2 regions of the Azohydromonas lata genome follow, and region 2 is predicted to be linked to the other one. Evidence: riboswitches for the same ligand, from Rfam matches in the RefSeq annotation. Region 2 holds a riboswitch; the other holds the start of a gene.
What was found. Region 2 has a riboswitch for glycine ahead of gcvT (glycine cleavage system aminomethyltransferase GcvT). Riboswitches for the same ligand answer to the same signal wherever they lie in the genome.

Region 1: it holds a riboswitch for glycine, as region 2 does, so the genes downstream of both, SM757_RS12520 (D-amino acid dehydrogenase) here and gcvT (glycine cleavage system aminomethyltransferase GcvT) in region 2, are expected to answer to the same signal.

Annotation. Positions count from the first base shown of each region.
Region 1 is NZ_JAXOJX010000018.1:11,579-21,032, forward strand. It holds gene SM757_RS12495 (monovalent cation/H+ antiporter subunit A) at 1-2,085, opposite strand, end outside; gene SM757_RS12500 (methyl-accepting chemotaxis protein) at 2,344-4,092, opposite strand; gene SM757_RS12505 (tripartite tricarboxylate transporter substrate binding protein) at 4,414-5,358, shown strand; gene SM757_RS12510 (M20 aminoacylase family protein) at 5,373-6,551, shown strand; gene SM757_RS12515 (porin) at 6,749-7,867, shown strand; glycine riboswitch at 7,898-8,003, shown strand; glycine riboswitch at 8,004-8,109, shown strand; gene SM757_RS12520 (D-amino acid dehydrogenase) at 8,174-9,430, shown strand.
Region 2 is NZ_JAXOJX010000010.1:113,929-123,382, forward strand. It holds gene gcvP (aminomethyl-transferring glycine dehydrogenase) at 1-28, opposite strand, end outside; gene gcvH (glycine cleavage system protein GcvH) at 173-547, opposite strand; gene gcvT (glycine cleavage system aminomethyltransferase GcvT) at 675-1,829, opposite strand; glycine riboswitch at 1,875-2,003, opposite strand; glycine riboswitch at 2,015-2,114, opposite strand; gene SM757_RS08865 (electron transfer flavoprotein-ubiquinone oxidoreductase) at 2,234-3,919, opposite strand; gene SM757_RS08870 (SDR family oxidoreductase) at 4,097-4,882, shown strand; gene SM757_RS08875 (YceH family protein) at 4,888-5,541, shown strand; gene SM757_RS08880 (acyl-CoA thioesterase) at 5,577-5,996, shown strand; gene SM757_RS08885 (LuxR C-terminal-related transcriptional regulator) at 6,049-6,636, opposite strand; gene SM757_RS08890 (CoA transferase subunit A) at 6,734-7,435, shown strand; gene SM757_RS08895 (3-oxoacid CoA-transferase subunit B) at 7,448-8,086, shown strand; gene SM757_RS08900 (phospholipase D-like domain-containing protein) at 8,153-9,454, opposite strand, start outside.

The DNA.
Region 1 (9,454 bases), on a different contig from region 2:
CCGCGCGCTGCGCAGCAGGTGGCGTGATTCCTCCTCGCGCGCCACGCGCCGCGGCAGCCAGCGCAGGCCGAGCAGGAAGAGCACCAGCGTCACCACCTCCACGGCGAGCTGCGTGAGCGCCAGGTCCGGCGCCGAGAACCACGCGAAGCTGATGCACAGCGCCAGGCCGACCACGCCCAACAGCGTCAGCGCCGCCAGCCGGTGCAGCCGCGCCAGCACGGCCGCGCCCACGGCGGCGCTGCCGCCCAGCACCCACAGCAGCGCGAATTCCGGCGTGGCCGGCACGCGCGGGCGGTGTCCCCACTCCAGCGGGACGATCAGGGCCGAGCCCAGCCCCGCCGCCGCGGCGATGGCCACCATGCACATGAGCTGCGGCTGCAGCCGCCGTGTGCCCGCCAGGCGCCGCGCGCGCCAGGCCGTGGCCGTCACGCCGGCCAGCAGCCGCTCGAAGAGGCGCTTGCCGTCGGCCGGCAGCAGCGGCACGTGCAGGGCCAGGCGGCGCTTGAAGGCGCCGGCCCAGCGCCCGTACACGGCCACGCCCACCGCCAGCGCCACCAGGCTCATGAGCAGCGGCGCGTTGACGCCGTGCCACAGCGACAGGCTGTAGTCCGGCAGCGTGCCGCCCACCACCGGGCGCGCGGCGGTGGCCAGCATGGGGCCGATGGAGAGGGCCGGCAGCGTGCCCACCACCACGCAGGCCAGCACCAGCAGCTCCACGGGCACGCGCATCCAGCGCGCGGGCTCGTGCGGCTCGCGCGGCAGGTGGCGCGGCGGCGGGCCGAAGAACACGTCGTGCCCAAAGCGCAGCGAATACACCACGGCGAAGACGCCGGCCAGCGTGGCGGCGGCCGGCAGCAGCACTTCCATCACCGGGTGCGCCGAGACGAACACCGTCTCGGCGAAGAACATCTCCTTGGACAGGAAGCCGTTGAGCAGCGGCACGCCGGCCATGGCGGCGCAGGCGACGATGGCCAGCGTCCCCGTGTAGGGCATGTGGCGGAAGAGGCCGTCGAGCCGGCGCATGTCGCGCGTGCCGGTCTCGTGGTCGATGATGCCCACCGACATGAACAGCGACGCCTTGAAAGTGGCGTGGTTCATCATGTGGAACACCGCCGCCACGGCCGCCACCGGGCTGTTCAAGCCCAGCAGCAGCGTGATCAGGCCCAGGTGGCTGAGGGTCGAGTAGGCCAGCAGCCCTTTGAGGTCGTTCTGGAACATCGCGGCCCAAGCGCCCAGCAGCAGCGTGGCCAGGCCCGCGCCGCCCACGGCCCAGAACCAGGCGTCCGTGCCGGCCAGCGCCGGCCACAGCCGCGCCAGCAGGAAGACGCCCGCCTTCACCATGGTGGCCGAGTGCAGGTAGGCCGACACCGGCGTGGGCGCCGCCATGGCGTGCGGCAGCCAGAAGTGGAAGGGGAACTGCGCGCTCTTGGTCAGCGCCCCCAGCAGCACCAGCGCCAGCGTCAGCGGGTACAGCGGGTGGGCGCGTATGCGCTCGCCCTCGGCCAGCACCGTCTGCAGCTCCAGGCTGCCGGCGATGTGGCCCAGCAGCAGCACGCCGGCCAGCAGCGCCAGGCCGCCGGTGGCCGTGACGGTGAAGGCCATGCGCGCGCCGCGCCGCGCGTCCTTGCGGTGGTACCAGTAGCCGATGAGCAGGAAGGAAAAGACGCTGGTCAGCTCCCAGAACACCACGAGCTGCACCAGGTTCCCCGACACCACCACGCCCAGCATCGCGCCCATGAAGCCCAGCAGCAGCGAATAGAAGCGCGCGGCCGGGTCCTCGGGGGAGAGGTAGTAGCGGGCGTAGACGATGACCAGCAGCCCCATGCCGCTGACCAGCATGGCGAACATCCAGGCAAAGCCGTCCAGCCGGACGATCAGGTCCACGCCCAGGCCCGGCAGCCAGGCCAGGCGTTCGATGAGCACGCCGCCGTCGTTCACCTGCGGGTACAGCAGCGCCAGCGGCACCGCCACGGCCAGCGCCACGGCCGCCGCCCACAGGGATTCGAGATTGCGCGCGCTGGTGGGCAGCAGCGCGGCGACCGCGCTGCCCAGGAAGGGGAGCCACAGGAGCAGGAACAGCGACATCGGCACGGGCCGCCGCGGCGGCCGGACGGATTGCGGGTGCCGCTTGGGATCAAACGGGATGCCCGGGGCGGCACCGGGCTGCCCCGGAAAACGTCACAGCCCGCCGCGCAGGGAGACTGCGGGGCGGGCTGTGCCTGATCACTGTCCCACCGGGACCGGCCGGGGGCGCCGGCCCTGCCTGGTACCGGACAAATTTACCGATGGGGCTGCAGCGGCAGACAGCGCCGCGGCCCGGGCGCTGTTCCCGGGGCCGTCAGCTCAGAAGCTGGTCCATTCCTCGCTGTCGGCCTGGGCGACAGCCCGCCCGCGGGATGCCGGCACGACCTCGCTGGCGGCGTTGCGAGCCGGGCTGCTGTGGCGCTGGGACGAGGCCTTGGCGCGTTGCACCGCCTGCATCGCGATCGGCCTGGCCTCGGCCATGGTGGACGGCCTGCCCAGCGCGGCGCCGCCGGACAGCTTGAAGAAGGACACGGCCTGCACCAGTTGCTGGGCCTGGTGCTTCAGGCTCTCGGCCGCGGCGGCGCTTTGCTCCACCAGGGCGGCGTTCTGCTGCGTGACCTGGTCCATCTGGCTCACCGTCTCGCCGACCTGCTGGATACCGTTGCTTTGCTCGGTGGTGGCGGAGCTGATCTCGCCGACGATGTCGCTCACGCGCTTGATGGAGCTCACGATCTCGTCCATGGTCTTGCCGGCCTGGTCCACTTGGGACGTGCCCTGCTCGACCTGCTCGACGTTGCGCATGATGAGCGCCTTGATTTCCTTGGCCGCCTCGGCGCTGCGTTGCGCCAGGGTGCGCACCTCGCCAGCCACGACCGCGAAGCCCCGGCCCTGCTCGCCGGCGCGGGCCGCTTCCACGGCGGCGTTGAGCGCCAGGATGTTGGTCTGGAAGGCGATGCCGTCGATCACGCCGATGATGTCGCCGATCTTGCGGCTGGACTCGCTGATGCCCTGCATGGTGCTGACGACCTCGTTCACCACGTTGCCGCCCTGCAGGGCCACGCCCGCGGCGGCCTGGGCCAGCTGGTTGGCCTGCGCGGCGCTGTCGGCGTTGTGGCGCACCGTGCTGCCCAACTGCTCCATCGTGGCGGCGGTCTCTTCCAGCGCGCTGGCCTGCTCCTCGGTGCGGCCGGACAAGTCCTGGTTGCCTTGGGCGATCTCGGCGCTGGCCGTGGCGACGCTGTCGCTGCCGTTGCGCACGGTGCCCACGACCTGCGAGAGCTTCTCGGCCATGTCCTTGAGCGCGGCCAGCAACTGGCCTGTCTCGTCCTTGGCGGTGGTGTCGATGCGGACGTTCAGGTCGCCGGCGGCCACCGCCTGCGCCACCTGCACGGCCTCGCCTACCGGGCGGGTGATGGACTTCGTGATGACGACCGCCGCCCCTATGCCCAGCGCCGCGGCCAGCGCGCCCAGCGCAAAAAGCATCGCCTTGGCGGAGGTATAGGTGTTGTCCGCAACCTTGGCCTGGTCGCTGGAGAGCTTGACGTTGTAGTCAAACCAGGTCCGCACGGCAGTGAACGCCTCTTCGTAGGCCTTGGCCGAAGCGCCAATGGCAATCGCCGTGGCCTGCGCCCTTTGGGCGGGGTCGTTGACCGTTTGGCGCGACGTCGCCTTGAGCTTGGTGTCCCAAACGGCGATGTAGGCGTCAATGGCCGTCTTGGCCTGCAGCAGCAGCCGCTTGTCCTCGTCGTCCGCGACCAGGTTCTTGGCGTACAGGTCCAGGGAGTCGTTGATCCTCTTGCGGACACCATCGATCCTGGTCTCCAGCTCGTCCATCTGGGACGTGGTGTTGGACAGGATGTGGCGGTACTCGAAGCGGCGGAAGTTGCCCAGCTCCATGACGACCTTGTCCTGCTCCTGGTACGACGGCACCAGGTTCACCGCGTAGAAGGTGCTGTTGTCGGCCAGCTTGGACATCTGCCAGGCCGACGTGCCGACGATCACCGCCAGCAGCGCAAGCACCAGCCCAAAGCCCAGGAACAGGCGCGTACTGAGTTTGAAGTTCGACATGGGCCGAGATCCATTCTTGAGATTGAGGGCGTGAATCGAAAGCGCATCCTTTGCGCTACGTCAGACCCGACCCCGGAATGATCTGCTTGTCCCGGTCAAGCATCGTTACCTGATCGTTACGAAACAAAAGTGCTTGGAAAGGTGTATCCGGCGTCGTCAGCACCCGTAAGCCATGCGATGAATGCATGAAATAGCTGCAGACAATGCATTGGATTTATCTTTGGGCTCTCTCTACGCTCTCGCCCGTCAGCTCACCACAAGGGCGAAGCAAGGAGACATGCGATGGAGCGATTCAAGGCCGGCAGGCGTTCTTTCCTCGTGATGGCGGGGGCAGCCGCCCTGGGCGCCACACCTGCGTGGGCCGATGAAAAGCCCGCCACGCTGCTGGTGCCCTATCCGGCCGGTGGCCCGTCGGACGCGATCGCGCGCATCGTCAACACGCCGCTGTCCAAGGCGCTGGGCCAGCAGGTGCTGGTGGACAACCTGGGCGGCGTCAGCGGCGCGCTGGCGGCGCAGAAGGTGCTGGCCGCGCCCGCGGACGGCCGCATGCTGTTCCAGGGCTCGCCCAACGAGGTGATCCTCTCGCCGCTGGCCAACGCCGCGGTCAAGCTCAGGGCCGAGGACTTCACGCTGGTCCACCCCATAGGCAACGCTGTGCTGGTGCTGGTCACGCGCAAGGACCTGCCGGTGAGCTCTGCCGACGAACTGCTGGACCTCGCGCGCAAGTCCAAGGACAGGCCGTTGACCTACGGCAGCGTGGGCATAGGCTCGCTCTACCACTTCATCGTCGAGGACGTCGCCAAGCAGACCGGCGTGGCGCTGCAGCACGTGCCCTACAAGGGCAACGCCCCGGTGCTGCAGGACTTGGGCGGCGGCATGGTGGACTTCGCCGTGCTGGTGTATTCGGCCGGCATGGGCGCGCTGGCCGAGCAGGGCAAGCTCAAGGTCATCGGCCAGCTCGGCGCGAAGCGCTCGGAGCTGCTGCCCAACGTGCCCGCCGTGGCCGAGGGCCGCCAGTTGAAGAACCTGAACTACACCATCTGGTCCGGCCTCATGGTGCGAAAGGACACGCCCGCGCCCGCGCTGGAAAGGCTGCACAAGGCCATGGCCGCCGTGCTGCAGGACGCCGAGGTGCGCAAGCAGCTCGCCGCGCAAAGCCAGACCGCGGCGCCGGCCATGACGCTGGCCGAGTCGGCGAAGTTCTTCGCGGACGAGGCCGCGCGCTACCGCCGCATCGCGCGCGACATCAACCTGCAGGCGCAGTGAGAAGGGGAACGGACGTGGATTTGCTGTCGCTGAGCACGGAGCAGTCGCCGGAGTTCGTGGCCCTGCGCCGCGACATCCACCGCCACCCCGAGCTGGGGTTCGAGGAGCACCGCACCAGCGCGCTGGTGGCGGGCAAGCTGCGCGACTGGGGTTACGAGGTCGAGCAGGGGCTGGGCGGCACCGGCGTGGTGGGCCGGCTGCGCCGCGGCAGCGGCAAGCGCCGCCTGGGGCTGCGCGCGGACATGGACGCGCTGCCCATACAGGAAGCCAACGGCTTGCCCCATGCCAGTTGCCGCGCCGGCCTCATGCACGGTTGCGGCCACGACGGGCACACCGCCATGCTGCTGGCCGCGGCGCGGCTGCTGGCGGCGGCCGATTTCGACGGCACGCTCAACCTCATCTTCCAGCCCGCCGAGGAAAGCCTGGGCGGCGCGCTGCGCATGCTGGAAGACGGCCTGTTCGACAAGTACCCCTGCGACGCCATCTTCGCCATGCACAACATGCCCGGCGTTGCGCAGGGCCGGCTGGTGCTGCGCGAGGGGCCGATGATGGCCTCCTCCGACTACGTGAGCATCACGCTGCACGGCCGCGGCGGCCATGGCGCCATGCCGCAGCACGCGGCCGACCCGGTGGTGGCGGCCGCCTCCATCGTGATGGCGCTGCAGAGCATCGTCGCGCGCAACGTCGATCCGCTGCAGGCCGCCGTGGTCACCGTGGGCGCGCTGCAGGCCGGGCAGGCCAACAACGTGATTCCGCAACAGGCGCACATGCAGCTTTCGGTGCGCGCGCTGGACCGCGGCGTGCGCGCGCTGCTGCGCGAACGCATCCACGCGCTCGTGACGGCGCAGGCCGAGAGCTTGGGCGTGCGTGCCGACATCGACTACCGCAGCGGCTACACCGTGCTGGTCAACGACGCCGCGCAGACCGCGCTGGCGCGCGAGGTGGCGCTGGAGCTCGTGGGCGCCGACCAAGTGACGCTGCAGGGCCCGCAGCTCACGGGCAGCGAGGACTTCGCCTTCATGCTGGAGCGCGTGCCGGGCAGCTATCTGCTCATCGGCAACGGGCAGGGCGATGGGGACGGCGACGCCGCGCACGCCTGCATGGTCCACAACCCCGGCTACGACTTCAACGACGCCAACATCCCCATAGGCGCCGCCTACTGGGTGAAGCTGGCGCAGCGCTTCCTGGCCTAGCGCGCGGCAGCGGCGCTTTTCCCCTGCCGCGGCGTGCAGCCGCGGCCCCCTGAGCGACGACACCACGGCCCGCGGCCCAAGCGCCGCGTTGGGCGCAGCTTGGCCGTGCGCGCCGTCGCGCCCTCAACCCAGCAGCAACCCAGCAGCACACGCGGCATCCCAGCCGCACAAAAGCAAAAACGACAAGGAGACGACCCATGCACAAGAAAAGCCATCTCATCGCCGCCGCCGTCCTGGCCGGCTGCGCCACTTCCGCGCTGGCGCAATCCAGCGTCGCCGTGTTCGGCATCATGGACCTCTATGCCGAGTCGGCCCGCCTCAGCGGCGCGCCCTCGGTGTCCAAGGTCTCCAACGGCGGGCTGTCGCCCTCGCGCTGGGGACTGCGCGGCAGCGAGGCGCTGGGCGGCGGGCTCAAGGCGGCCTTCATCCTGGAAAGCGGCTTCGCCCCCGACACAGGCCTGTCGCTTCAGGGCGGCCGGCTCTTTGGCCGCCAGGCCTGGGTGTCGCTGGCTTCCGCCACGGCGGGCGAGATCCGCCTGGGCCGCCAGTACGCGCCCATGCACTACGCCATGGCGGGCAGCGACGTCGAGGGATTCGCCAACTTCTCGCCCGTGCTGGCCATGTACCTCAGCGGCGACCAGGGCCGGCAGGACAACCAGGTGAGCTACTGGTCGCCCACCTTGGGCGGGCTGTCGGCCGCGGTGGCCGTGGCTTTCGGTGAGCGCGCAACGGTGGCGCCCGGCGCGTCGGCCGTGTGGGTGCCGGCCGCGGGCACGGCGCGCAACAGCGTGGGCGGCCTGCTGCGATACCAGTCCGGCGCGCTGGACGCCAGCCTGGCCGTCCACCAGGGCGGGCAGAGCCTGGGCAGCGGCACGGCCAAGCAGCAGGCCTTCAACCTCGGCGCGGCCTGGCAGTTCAGCAGCTTCCTGGCCAGCGGCAACTACTGGGAGCACTGCAACGACCTGCCCGGCACCGCCGCCACGCCCCGCACGCGCGGCGCTGCGCTGGGCGTGCGCGTGCCCGCGGGCGCCTGGAGCTTCGTGGCGCAGGCCGGCTGGGTGCAGGACAACGGCCGCGCCTGGGCCACGGGCGCGGACAAGGCCACGGGCAGGAACACCTTCCTCAACGTCGGTCTGAACCACGCGCTGTCCAAGCGCACCGACGTCTACGTGCGTTGGGTGCGCGTGACGGACGACAACGGCGGCTTCAACGGCCGCGCCACCGCGGCGCTCAACGGCCTGTTCGGCCCGGGCAACGCGTTGGCGGCCGACGGCCATGCCGGTACACTGGCCGCGGGCGTGCGCCACATGTTCTGAGCGCACACCCTGGCCTTCTTCGTGAAGGCCATGACCCGATCGGGAGAGCTCCCGGCCCGGCCTTCAAGGCCTGGCTGGGGCGCCGAAGGAGCAACCGCCCCGGAATCTCTCAGGCATCCAGGACCGGTCGGGTTCTCACACACACTCTGAAGAGCTGCCGGAGATCGTCGCCCGGCACACCGAAGGAGCAAGCGGCCCCAGGCGGGCCGTGAATCTCTCAGGTTCCGAACAGAGGGGGCGCGCGTGGCATGGATTGGGCCGCGCCGCGCGCCTTGGACCCTCTGACGTTTGCTGGAACCTGTTCCCATGAAGACGATTGCAGTCATTGGCGGCGGCATCACCGGTGTCACCACGGCTTACGCGCTTGCGCGCCGCGGCCTTGATGTCACGCTGTTCGAGCGCCACCGCTACGCCGGGATGGAAACCTCGTTTGCCAACGGCGGCCAGCTCTCGGCCTCCAACGCCGAGGTGTGGACGCACTGGTCCACCATCCTCAAGGGCCTGAAGTGGATGCTGCGCAGCGACGCGCCGCTGCTGGTCCATCCGAAGCCGAGCTGGCACAAGCTGTCGTGGTTCGCGCAGTTCATCGCCAACATCCCGCACTACGAGCGCAACACCGTGGCCACGGCCGAGCTGGCCATCCGCGCGCGCGAGCACCTCTTCGGCTGGGCCGACGCCGAGGGCATTGACTTCGACCTCAAGCGCCAGGGCATCCTGCACATCTACCGCGACCGCAAGGGGTTCGAGCATGCGGCAAGCGTGTCGGCGCTGCTGGCGCGCGGCGGGTTGCCGCGCCGCGCGGTGACGCCGCAGGAGATGCGCGCCATCGAGCCCACGCTGGCCGGCCAGTACTACGGCGGCTTCTACACGGAGAGCGACTCCACGGGCGACATCCACAAGTTCACGCATGGCCTGTCGCTGGCCTGCACGCGCCGCGGCGTGCGCACGCTCTACGGCCAGGACGTGCGCGCGCTGCGCAGCGACGGCCAGGTCGCCACGGTGGAAGCCGGCCAGGGCGCGCAGCGCGAAGTGCACCGCTTCGACGCCGTGGTGGTGTGCGCCGGCGTGGCCAGCCGGGAGCTGGCGGCGCAGTTGGGCGACCGGGTGAACATCTATCCCGTCAAGGGCTACTCCATCACCGTGAGCTTGCTGGACGAGGCCAGCCGCGCCGGCGCGCCCACCGTGAGCCTGCTGGACGACGAGACCAAGCTCGTGACCAGCCGCTTGGGCGACGACCGCTTCCGCGTGGCCGGCACGGCGGAATTCGATGGTTTCAACCGCAACATCCGCGCCGACCGCATCAAGCCGCTGGTGGACTGGGTGCAGCAGTGCTTCCCCGGCGTGAGCACGCGCCAGGTGGTGCCCTGGGCCGGCCTGCGGCCCATGATGCCGGACCTCATGCCCCGCGTGGGCCGCGGCCGCCGCGCCAACGTCTTCTACAACACCGGCCACGGCCACCTGGGCTGGACGCTCTCCGCGGCCACGGCCGACCTGCTGGGCTCGTCGGTGGAGCAGGCGTTGGGCGCGCGCCAGGCGCTGCCGGCAGGGGCGCTGGCGGCTTGAGCGGCGGCTGAGACGACACGGCCT
Region 2 (9,454 bases):
CGGCCAGCGAAGGGAAGGTAGCAGGCATGGTCGCGGAGGGCACAAGAGGGGTAGGGATGCGGACGCGGGAGGAAAGGCGGGCGCCGCGGGAACTGCGTTTTCAGCGCGGCAAGAGGCTTGCCGCGCGGCGGCCGGGGCGCGCCTGGTGAGGCGCCAGCGCCGGCCTGGGGGATCACTCGGCCTTGAGCAGCGCGTCGTAGGCCGGCGGGTCCATCAGGTCGTCGAACTCGGCCATGTTGGTGATGCGCACCTTGAAGAACCAGCCGTTGCCCAGCGGGTCGGAGTTGGCCAGGTCGGGCTGGTTGCGCAGCTCCTCGTTGACCTCGACGATCTCGCCGCTCACGGGCATGTAGATGTCGGCGGCGGCCTTGACGGACTCCACCACGCCCGCGACGTCGCCCTTGGCGAAGGTCTTGCCGACTTCAGGCAGATCGACGAACACCACGTCGCCCAGCGCGTCCTGCGCGTGGTGCGTGATGCCCACCACGGCGGCATCGTGGTCCTCGATGTTGATCCACTCGTGGTCGGGCGTGTACTTGGTGGTCATGGGCGACTCTCCTGGACGGGGCGGCGCACTGTTGGGCGCCGGGTTGAAAAACGAAACGGTGAAAGGCGGTACGCGCCGGCTGGCCTGGAACGTCCTCGGTGGCCGGCGCGTGGGGAGGACGGGCGTGTCAGCCGCGGTGGTAGCGGTGCGGCGTGAAGGGCATGGCCACCACGCGCATGGGCTGCGGCTTCAGGCGCACTTCGGCCGAGATCTCGGCGTCCGGCACGGCGCAGGCCTTGTCCACATAGGCCATGGCGATGGGCTTGCCGAGCTGCGGCGACAGCGTGCCGCTGGTGACCTTGCCCACGCGCTCGCCCTGGGCGTTGAGCACGGGCGCGCCCTCGCGCACCGGGGCGCGTTCCAGGCCCAGCAGGCCCACGCGCTTGCGCGGCGCGCCGTTGGCAAGCTGCGCCTCGATGGCCGCGCTGCCGGGGTAGCCGCCGGCCCGCGCGCCACCCGCGCGGCGCACCTTCTGGATGGCCCAGGTGAGGGCGGCTTCGACGGGAGTGGTGTCCTCGTCGATGTCGTGGCCGTAGAGGCACAGGCCCGCTTCCAGGCGCAGCGTGTCGCGCGCGCCCAGGCCGGCGGGTTTCACTTCCTGCATGGCCAGCAGCGCCTTGGCCAGCGCCTCGGCGGCTTCGGCCGGCACGGAGATTTCGAAACCGTCCTCACCCGTGTAACCGCTGCGGCTAATGAAACATTCGGCGCCCGCCAGCGTGAACGTGCCCGTACCCATGAAGGTCAGCGCCGCCACGCCCGCGTCCAGCTTGGCCAGGGCCTGCACGGCCAGCGGACCTTGCAGCGCCAGCAGCGCACGCTCGGGCATGGAGATGACCTGGCAGCGGTGGCCGATCTGCGTGCGCATGAGCTGCAGGTCGTGGTCCTTGCGGCTGGCGTTGATGACCATGAACAGGTCACTGGGGCGGCGCGCGACCATCAGGTCGTCCAGGATGCCGCCGGCCGTGTTGGTGAAGAAGCCGTAGCGCTGGCGGCCCACGGGCAGGTCCAGCACGTCCACGGGCACCAGCGATTCCAGCGCCAGCGCCGCGTCGTCGCCCACCAGCCGCACTTGGCCCATGTGCGAGACGTCGAAGAGCGCCGCCGCCTCGCGGCAATGCCGGTGCTCGGCCAGGATGCCCGCCGGGTAGCTCACCGGCATCTCGTAGCCGGCGAAGGGCACCATGCGCGCGCCCAGCTCCAGGTGCAGCGCGTGCAGCGGCGTGCGCTGCAGGGCGGGGGTGGACGAGGCGTCGGCGGGCGTGGCGGCGGTCGGAGCGGTCATGGCAGGTCTCCCAAGGGCGGGCTTCCACCGGTGAGGGTGGTGCTGGTTGCCCCCGCTGTCCGCTTTACCTGAGAGATTGGCGAGGGCCCCTTGTTTCGAGGATGCCACTGCGCTTGCCCCTTCGGTGGACTGCAAGCCCCGTAGCGGGCGCAGTCTCTCTCCAGTGAGGTGTCGCTCCGGTGACGGAGCGCTTGCCAGTCCTTTTGCCTGAGCGTTCGGGGCCAAATTGAACCCCTGCGCCTTCGGCGGCCCCACGTTCAAGGGGCTCTCTCCTGGCGGGCCGAAGTGTATCAGCGTGCCCCCGCGCCGCGGCCGGGGCTGTCGCAAAAAGACAAAGGGGCTGGCGTCTTGCGACAACCGCCCCCGGTGGCCGGAGCGCGGCGGCTGCCACGCTCACGTGCTCGTCACATGCCCACGTAGTTGGGCCCGCCGCCCCCTTCGGGCGTGACCCAGACGATGTTCTGCGTCGGGTCCTTGATGTCGCAGGTCTTGCAGTGCACGCAGTTCTGGGCGTTGATCTGCAAGCGCTCGCCGCCGCCCTCGGCCGCCACGAATTCGTACACGCCCGCGGGGCAGTAGCGGCTTTCCGGCCCGGCGAACTTCGGCAGGTTGATGCGCACGGGCACCGTCGCGTCCTTGAGCGTGAGGTGCGCGGGCTGGTTCTCCTCGTGGTTGGTGTTGCTCACGAACACCGAGGAGAGCCGGTCGAAGGTCAGCTTGCCGTCCGGCTTGGGGTACTCGATCTTCTGGAAGTCGGCTGCCGGGCGCAGGTTGACGTGGTCGGGCAGCTTGCGCTGCAGGGTCCAGGGCGGGTTCTTCATGCCCAGCTTGGGCAGCAGCCACTGCTCCACGCCGGTCATGAGCGTGGCGGTGGAGCGGCCCTTCTTGAACCACTGCTTGAAGTTCTTGGCCTGCTGCAGCTCGGTGAACAGCCAGCTCTTCTCGAAGGCTTCGGGGTAGGCCGCCAGCTCGTCGCCGCTCCTGCCCGCCTGCAGCGCCTCGAAGGCGCTTTCGGCGCACAGCATGCCGGTCTTGATCGCCGCATGGCTGCCCTTGATGCGGCTGGCGTTCAGGAAACCCGCGTCGCAGCCCACCAGCGCGCCGCCGGGGAACACGGTCTTGGGCAGCGACAACAGCCCGCCCGCGGTGATGGCGCGCGCGCCGTAGGACAGCCGCCGCCCGCCCTCCAGGTGCTTGCGCACTTCCGGGTGCGTCTTGAAGCGCTGGAATTCCTCGAAGGGCGACAGCCAGGGGTTCTGGTAGTCCAGGCCGACCACGAAGCCGATGGCTATTCTGTTGTCGGCCGCGTGGTAGATGAAGGAGCCGCCGTAGGTGTCGGGCTGCAGCGGCCAGCCCGCGGTGTGCACCACCAGGCCGGGCTTGTGATTGGCTGCGGGCACTTCCCACAGCTCTTTCAGGCCTATGCCGTAGCTTTGCGGGTTCTTGCCGGCGCCCAGCGAGAAGCGCTCTATGAGCTGCTTGCCCAGGTGGCCGCGCGAGCCCTCGGCAAAGACCGTGTATTTGCCCAGCAGCTCCATGCCCAATTGGAAGTTGTCCGTGGGCTCGCCGTCCTTGCCTATGCCCATGTTGCCCGTGGCGATGCCGCGCACGTGGCCATCCTCGGCGTAGAGCACCTCGGCGGCGGCGAAGCCGGGGAAGATTTCCACGCCCAGGCCTTCCGCCTGTTCGGCCAGCCAGCGCACCACTTCGCCCAGGCTGACGATGTAGTTGCCGTGGTTCTTGAAGCAGTCCGGCAGGAACTTGTGCGGGGTGGCCTTGTGGCCGGCTTCGGAGAGGAAAAGGAACTCGTCCTCGGTGACGGGCTGCTTGAGCGGCGCGCCTTTTTCTTTCCAGTCCGGGATGAGCTCGGTCAGCGCGATGGGGTCCATGATCGCGCCGGAGAGGATGTGCGCCCCGGGCTCCGAGCCCTTTTCCAGCACCACCACCGACACCTCAGCATTCGCCGCGGCAGCCAGTTGCTTCAGGCGTATGGCGGTGGCCAGGCCCGCGGGGCCGGCGCCGACGATCACCACGTCGTAGTCCATGGACTCGCGCGGACCGTACTGTTCAAGCAGTTGCTGCGGCGTCATCGAATGTTGTGTTGTGCTGGAAAAACCCGCCATCTTAAGTCGGCGGCTACACCCTTTGCGCATCAGGAGCGGCTGCGCCGGCCCGGCGCAATCGGCACCCGCCAGCGCCGGGAACCCTGGCCGGGCGTGCTATCTTGGCCGCCCCCTCTTGCATGCAGACGAGGAGGCTGCTGCCTCATGAGTTACCAAATCGATTTATCGGGCCGCGTGGCCTTCGTCACCGGCGCCTCCGGTGGCTTGGGTGCGCAATTCGCTCGTGTGCTGGCGCGTGCCGGCGCGGGTGTGGTGCTGTCGGCGCGGCGCGTGGAAAAGCTCAAGACGCTGCGCGCCGAGATCGAGGCCGAAGGCGGCGATGCCCACGTCGTGGGCCTGGACGTGACCGACCCCGACAGCATCCGCGCCGCGGTCGCCCACGCCGAGACGGAGATGGGCGCCATCGACATCCTCGTCAACAACGCGGGCGTCAACGCCCAGCAAAAGCTGCTGGAAGTCACGCCCGAGGATTACGACTACGTCATGAAGTGCAACCTGCGCGGTGCATTCTTCATGGCACAGGAAGTGGCCAAGCGCATGATCGGCCGCGCCCAGGGTGCCCTGCCCGGCACCTTCACCGGTGGGCGCATCGTCAACATCGCGGCCATGGCCGCGCAGCGCGTCCAGGCCGAGGCCGGCGCCTTCGGCATGAGCAAGGCCGGGCTGATCTACATGACGCGTGCCATGGCGCTGGAGTGGGGCAGTTACGGCATCAACGTCAACGCGATTTGCCCCGGCTACATCGACACCGAGCAGAACCACCACGAGTGGACCCGCGCCACCGCGCAGGACCTGGTGAAGATGACGCCGCGCAAGCGCATAGGCCGGCCGCAGGACCTGGACTCCGTGCTCATGATGCTCTGCGCCAACGAGAGCCACTTCATCAACGGCGCCGTCATCTCCGCCGACGACGGCTTCGGCGTCTGGTGACCGCCATGCGCGACCTGACTCACGCGCAAGGGCGCGTGCTGGCCGTGCTGGTGGAGAAGCAGGCGACCGTCCCCGACACCTACCCGCTGTCGCTCAACGCGCTGCTGGCCGGCTGCAACCAGAAGACCGCGCGCGACCCGGTGATGAACCTCACCGAGGCCGACGTGCTGGAGGCGATCGAAGGGCTGCGCGAGCTGTCGCTGATCAACGAGGTCAGCGGCACGCGCGTCACGCGCTACGACCACAACGCCAACCGCGGCTTGGGCGTGCCCGGCGCGGCGGTGGCGCTGCTGGCCACGCTGCTGCTGCGCGGCCCGCAAACCGCCGCCGAGCTGCGCGCCAACTGCGAGCGGTTGCACCGCTTTGCCGACACCTCGTCGGTGGAAGGCTTCCTGGAAGAGTTGGCCGAGAAGTCGCCGCCGCGCGTGGTGCGCTTGGCCCGCGCCGCGGGCGCCCGCGAGGCGCGCTGGGCGCAACTGCTCACCGGCGAGCCCTCGCTGCCCGTGGCCGGGCCGGAAGAGCTGGCCGCTCCCAAGCCTGCGCGCGCCGACGAGATCGCCGCGCTGCGCGCCGAGGTGGCCGAGCTGCGCGCCCTGGTGCTGCGCATGGCCGCCGAGCTGGGCATGGACCCGCAGCTCAATTCCGAGTCCACCACCTGAGCGCCTGAAGCACGCCGACAGCCAAGAACGACCGCATGCGCTTTGATCTGCCTGAAGACAAAAGACTGGTGTTCGAGTCGCGGATTGCCATCCGCTGGGGCGACATGGACGCCATGGGCCATGTCAACAACACCGTGTATTTCCGCTACCTGGAGATGGTGCGCGTGGACTGGCTGCAGTCGCACGGCGTGCCGCCGGACCCGGACGGCAGCGGCCCGGTGATCGTCAACGCCTTCTGCAACTTCCATCAGCAGCTCGAATACCCGGGCGACTTGCTGGCGCGCTTCTACGTCGCCAGGCCCGGGCGCAGCAGCTTCGAGACCTACACCACGCTGGAGCGCACGGACCGCCCCGGCGACATCGCCGCCAGCGGCGGCGCCAAGGTGGTGTGGGCCGACTCGAACACCAAGCGCTCGGTGCCGTTGCCGCAATGGGTGCGGGCGCTGCTGGATTGACGCCTTCGCGCACCGCCCAAAAACGCCGCCCCGGGGCGGCGTTTTTCATGGCTCACGCGCACAGCAGCTTGTGCACCAGCTCCGGCGTGGTGGAGGCGCCGTACTTGCGCATGAGGCGGGCACGGTAGACGTCCACCGTGCGCGGGCTGATGTCGAGCTTGCGGCCTATGAGCTTGCTGGTGAGGCCGTCGATGAGCAGCGCGGCGATCTCGCGCTCGCGTGCCGTGAGCTCGCAGCCCAGGCGGCGGCGCGGCGAGAGGTCTTCGAAGCTCCAGATGCCCGCGGCGTGCGGCTGCGACGGGTCCAGGGCGCGGCCCGATACATGGCACCAGAAGAGCTCATTGCGCTGCGGGCCGCCCACGCGCTTCATCACCCGCTCGTCGGCGTACCAGCCCTGCTCGTCCAGGCTGGCCACGATGCGCTGCCCCGTGCGCTCGAACTCTTCCATGCTCGGGTACAGCACCTCGAAAGAGCAGCCTATGAGCTCCTCGCGCTCGGCGCCGAACATGGCCAGCATGCGGCGGTTGCAGTCCAGCATCTGCCGGTTGCGCGAAATCACCAGGCCGATGGGCGCCAGGTCGAATGCGGTGCGGTAGTCCAGTGGCGCCAACTCGGAAGAATTCGGCAGGGGAATTTGCATTTGTCAGGGCTCCGGAATTGGCTTTAGGCGATTCTACTTACCAACTACTTAATGCGTTAAGTAGTACATTGCGCCCGTTCCACGTAGGAGACCCCGGATGAACAAGCTCTACCCGAGCGCCGCAGAAGCGCTGAAGGGCATCGTCAAGGACGGCCAGCTCATGGCCGTCGGTGGCTTTGGCCTGTGCGGCATTCCCGAAGCCCTGATCGCCGCACTGCGCGACACGGGCGTGAAGAATCTCACCGTCATTTCCAACAACGCCGGCGTTGATGGTTTTGGCCTGGGGCAACTGCTGGAAACCCGGCAGATCAAAAAGATGATTTCCAGCTACGTGGGCGAGAACAAGGAGTTCGAGCGCCAATACCTGGCTGGCGAGCTGGAATTGGAATTCACGCCGCAGGGCACGCTGGCCGAAAAGCTGCGTGCCGGCGGCGCGGGCATCCCGGCCTTCTTCACCCGCACCGGCGTGGGCACGCTGGTGGCCGAGGGCAAGGAGACGCGCGAGTTCGACGGGCACACCTACATCATGGAGCGCGCGCTCAACCCTGAGGTGTCGCTGGTCAAGGCCTGGAAGGCCGACAAGAGCGGCAACCTGGTGTTCCGCCGCACCGCGCGCAACTTCAACCCGGCCGCGGCCATGGCCGGCAAGATCACCGTGGTGGAAGTCGAGGAGATCGTCGAAGTCGGCGCCTTCGATCCGGACGCCGTGCACCTGCCGGGCATCTACGTGCACCGCCTGGTGCTCAATGCCACCCCCGAGAAGCGCATCGAAAAGCGCACCACCCGTCCGGCCGCCTGAAGGAGACACGACATGCCCTGGACCCAAGACCAGATGGCCGCCAAGGCCGCCACCGAGCTGCAGGACGGCTTCTACGTGAACCTCGGCATCGGCATCCCGACGCTGGTGGCCAACCATGTGCCCGCCGGCATCGAGGTGTGGCTGCAAAGCGAAAACGGCATGCTGGGCATCGGCCCGTTCCCGACCGAGGATGAAGTCGACGCCGACCTCATCAACGCCGGCAAGCAGACCGTCACCACCATTGCCGGCTCCAGCATCTTCGGCTCGCACGAGAGCTTCGCGATGATCCGCGGCGGCAAGATCAACCTGAGCATCCTGGGCGCCATGCAGGTCAGCGAAAAGGGCGACCTGGCCAACTGGATGATCCCCGGCAAGATGGTCAAAGGCATGGGCGGCGCCATGGACCTCGTGGCCGGCGTGCCGCGCGTGATCGTCGTGATGGAGCACGTGGCCCGCAAGAAGGACGGCACCACCGACCTCAAGATCCTGCCCAAGTGCACGCTGCCGCTCACCGGCGTGGGCGTGGTGCACCGCATCATCACGGACCTGGCCGTGATGGACGTGACGCCCGAAGGCCTGAAGCTCGTCGAGCTGGCCCCGGAAGTCACCCGCGAGTACGTGCAGGAACGCACCGGCGTGACGCTGCTGTAAGCCGCCCGCGCACCCAGACGAAAGCCGCCCGCGGGCGGCTTTTTCATTGGGTCGCCGCGCCAGCGGCTACAGCCACCACGCCCACACCTTGGCCGCCTGCTCCTTGAGCCGCTCCGCGAGCGGGCGGCGCTTCCATTCCTCGGCGTCCAGGCGGCGCGAGGCCGCCAGGTCGCGGCTGAAAACCTCGCGCATGCGCGCGCCGAAGGTGGCGCCCAACACCACGGCGTTGAGCTCCTGGTTGTGCAGGAAGCTGCGCCAGTCCAGGTTGGTGGAGCCCACGGTGGACCATACGCCGTCGATCACCGCCGTCTTGGCGTGCAGCAGCGCCTGCTGGCGCTCGTACAGCTCCACGCCCGCGTCCAGAAGCGCCTGGTAGGAGGCGCGCCCGGCGGCCAGCACGAAGGCGCTGTCGCTGCGGCTGGGCAGCAGGATCTGAACCTTCACGCCGCGCCGGGCCGCCTCCTGCAGCGCTTCGAGCAGTTGAGGGTCGGGCACGAAGTAGGCCGTGGTGATGAGGATTTCGCTCTCCGCGCTGCGCAGCGCCGAGATCAGCGTGGCGTAGATGAAGCTGTAGGGCTCGTCCGGCGCGCTGCCTATGGCGCGCACCACCTCGCTGCCCTGCGGCTGCTGCGCCGGGAAGTAGTCGCGCGCGGGCAGTTCGGGGCCGTGCTGCGCGGCCCAGGTCTGCAGGAACAGGCGCTGGTACTCGGCCACGACGGGACCGTCGATCTGCACCTGCGTGTCGCGCCAGGGCAGGGCGTTCACGTCGCGCTGGCGCTGCTGTTCCTTGCGCACGGCGCGCCCGCGCGAGCCGCCGCCGGAAAGCGATCCGCTGGAGTAGACGCTGCTGATGTTGATGCCGCCCAGGAAGGCCGTGCGCCCGTCCACCACGACCAGCTTGCGGTGGTCGCGCTGGTTGACGTTCCAGCCGCGGCGGGCCTTGAGCGGGTTGACGGGGTTGAACTCCAGCACTTGGGCGCCGGCCTCGCGCAGCGGGTCGAAGAATTCCTTGGGCGTGCCCAGGCTGCCCACGCCGTCGTAGAGCAGGTTCACTTGCACGCCGGCACGCTGGCGCTCCAGCAGCAGGGCGCGAAAGCGCTGGCCGACCTCGTCGTCCTCCAGGATGTAGAACTCGACGTTGAGGTGGTCGCGCGCCGCGCGCATGGCCGTGAACATGGCCTCGTAGGTGGCGGGGCCGTCCTGCAGCAACTGCACGCGGTTGCCGGCCACCAGCGGCGTGCCGACCAGCGCCTCTTCCAGCGCCAGGTGGCGGCCGAGCACGTCGGTGGGCGTGCCGCTGCTCTTGAGCCGCTCCAGGATGGCCTGGCTTTGCGCGCGCGACAGCGGCCCGTTGGCGCCTGCGATCTG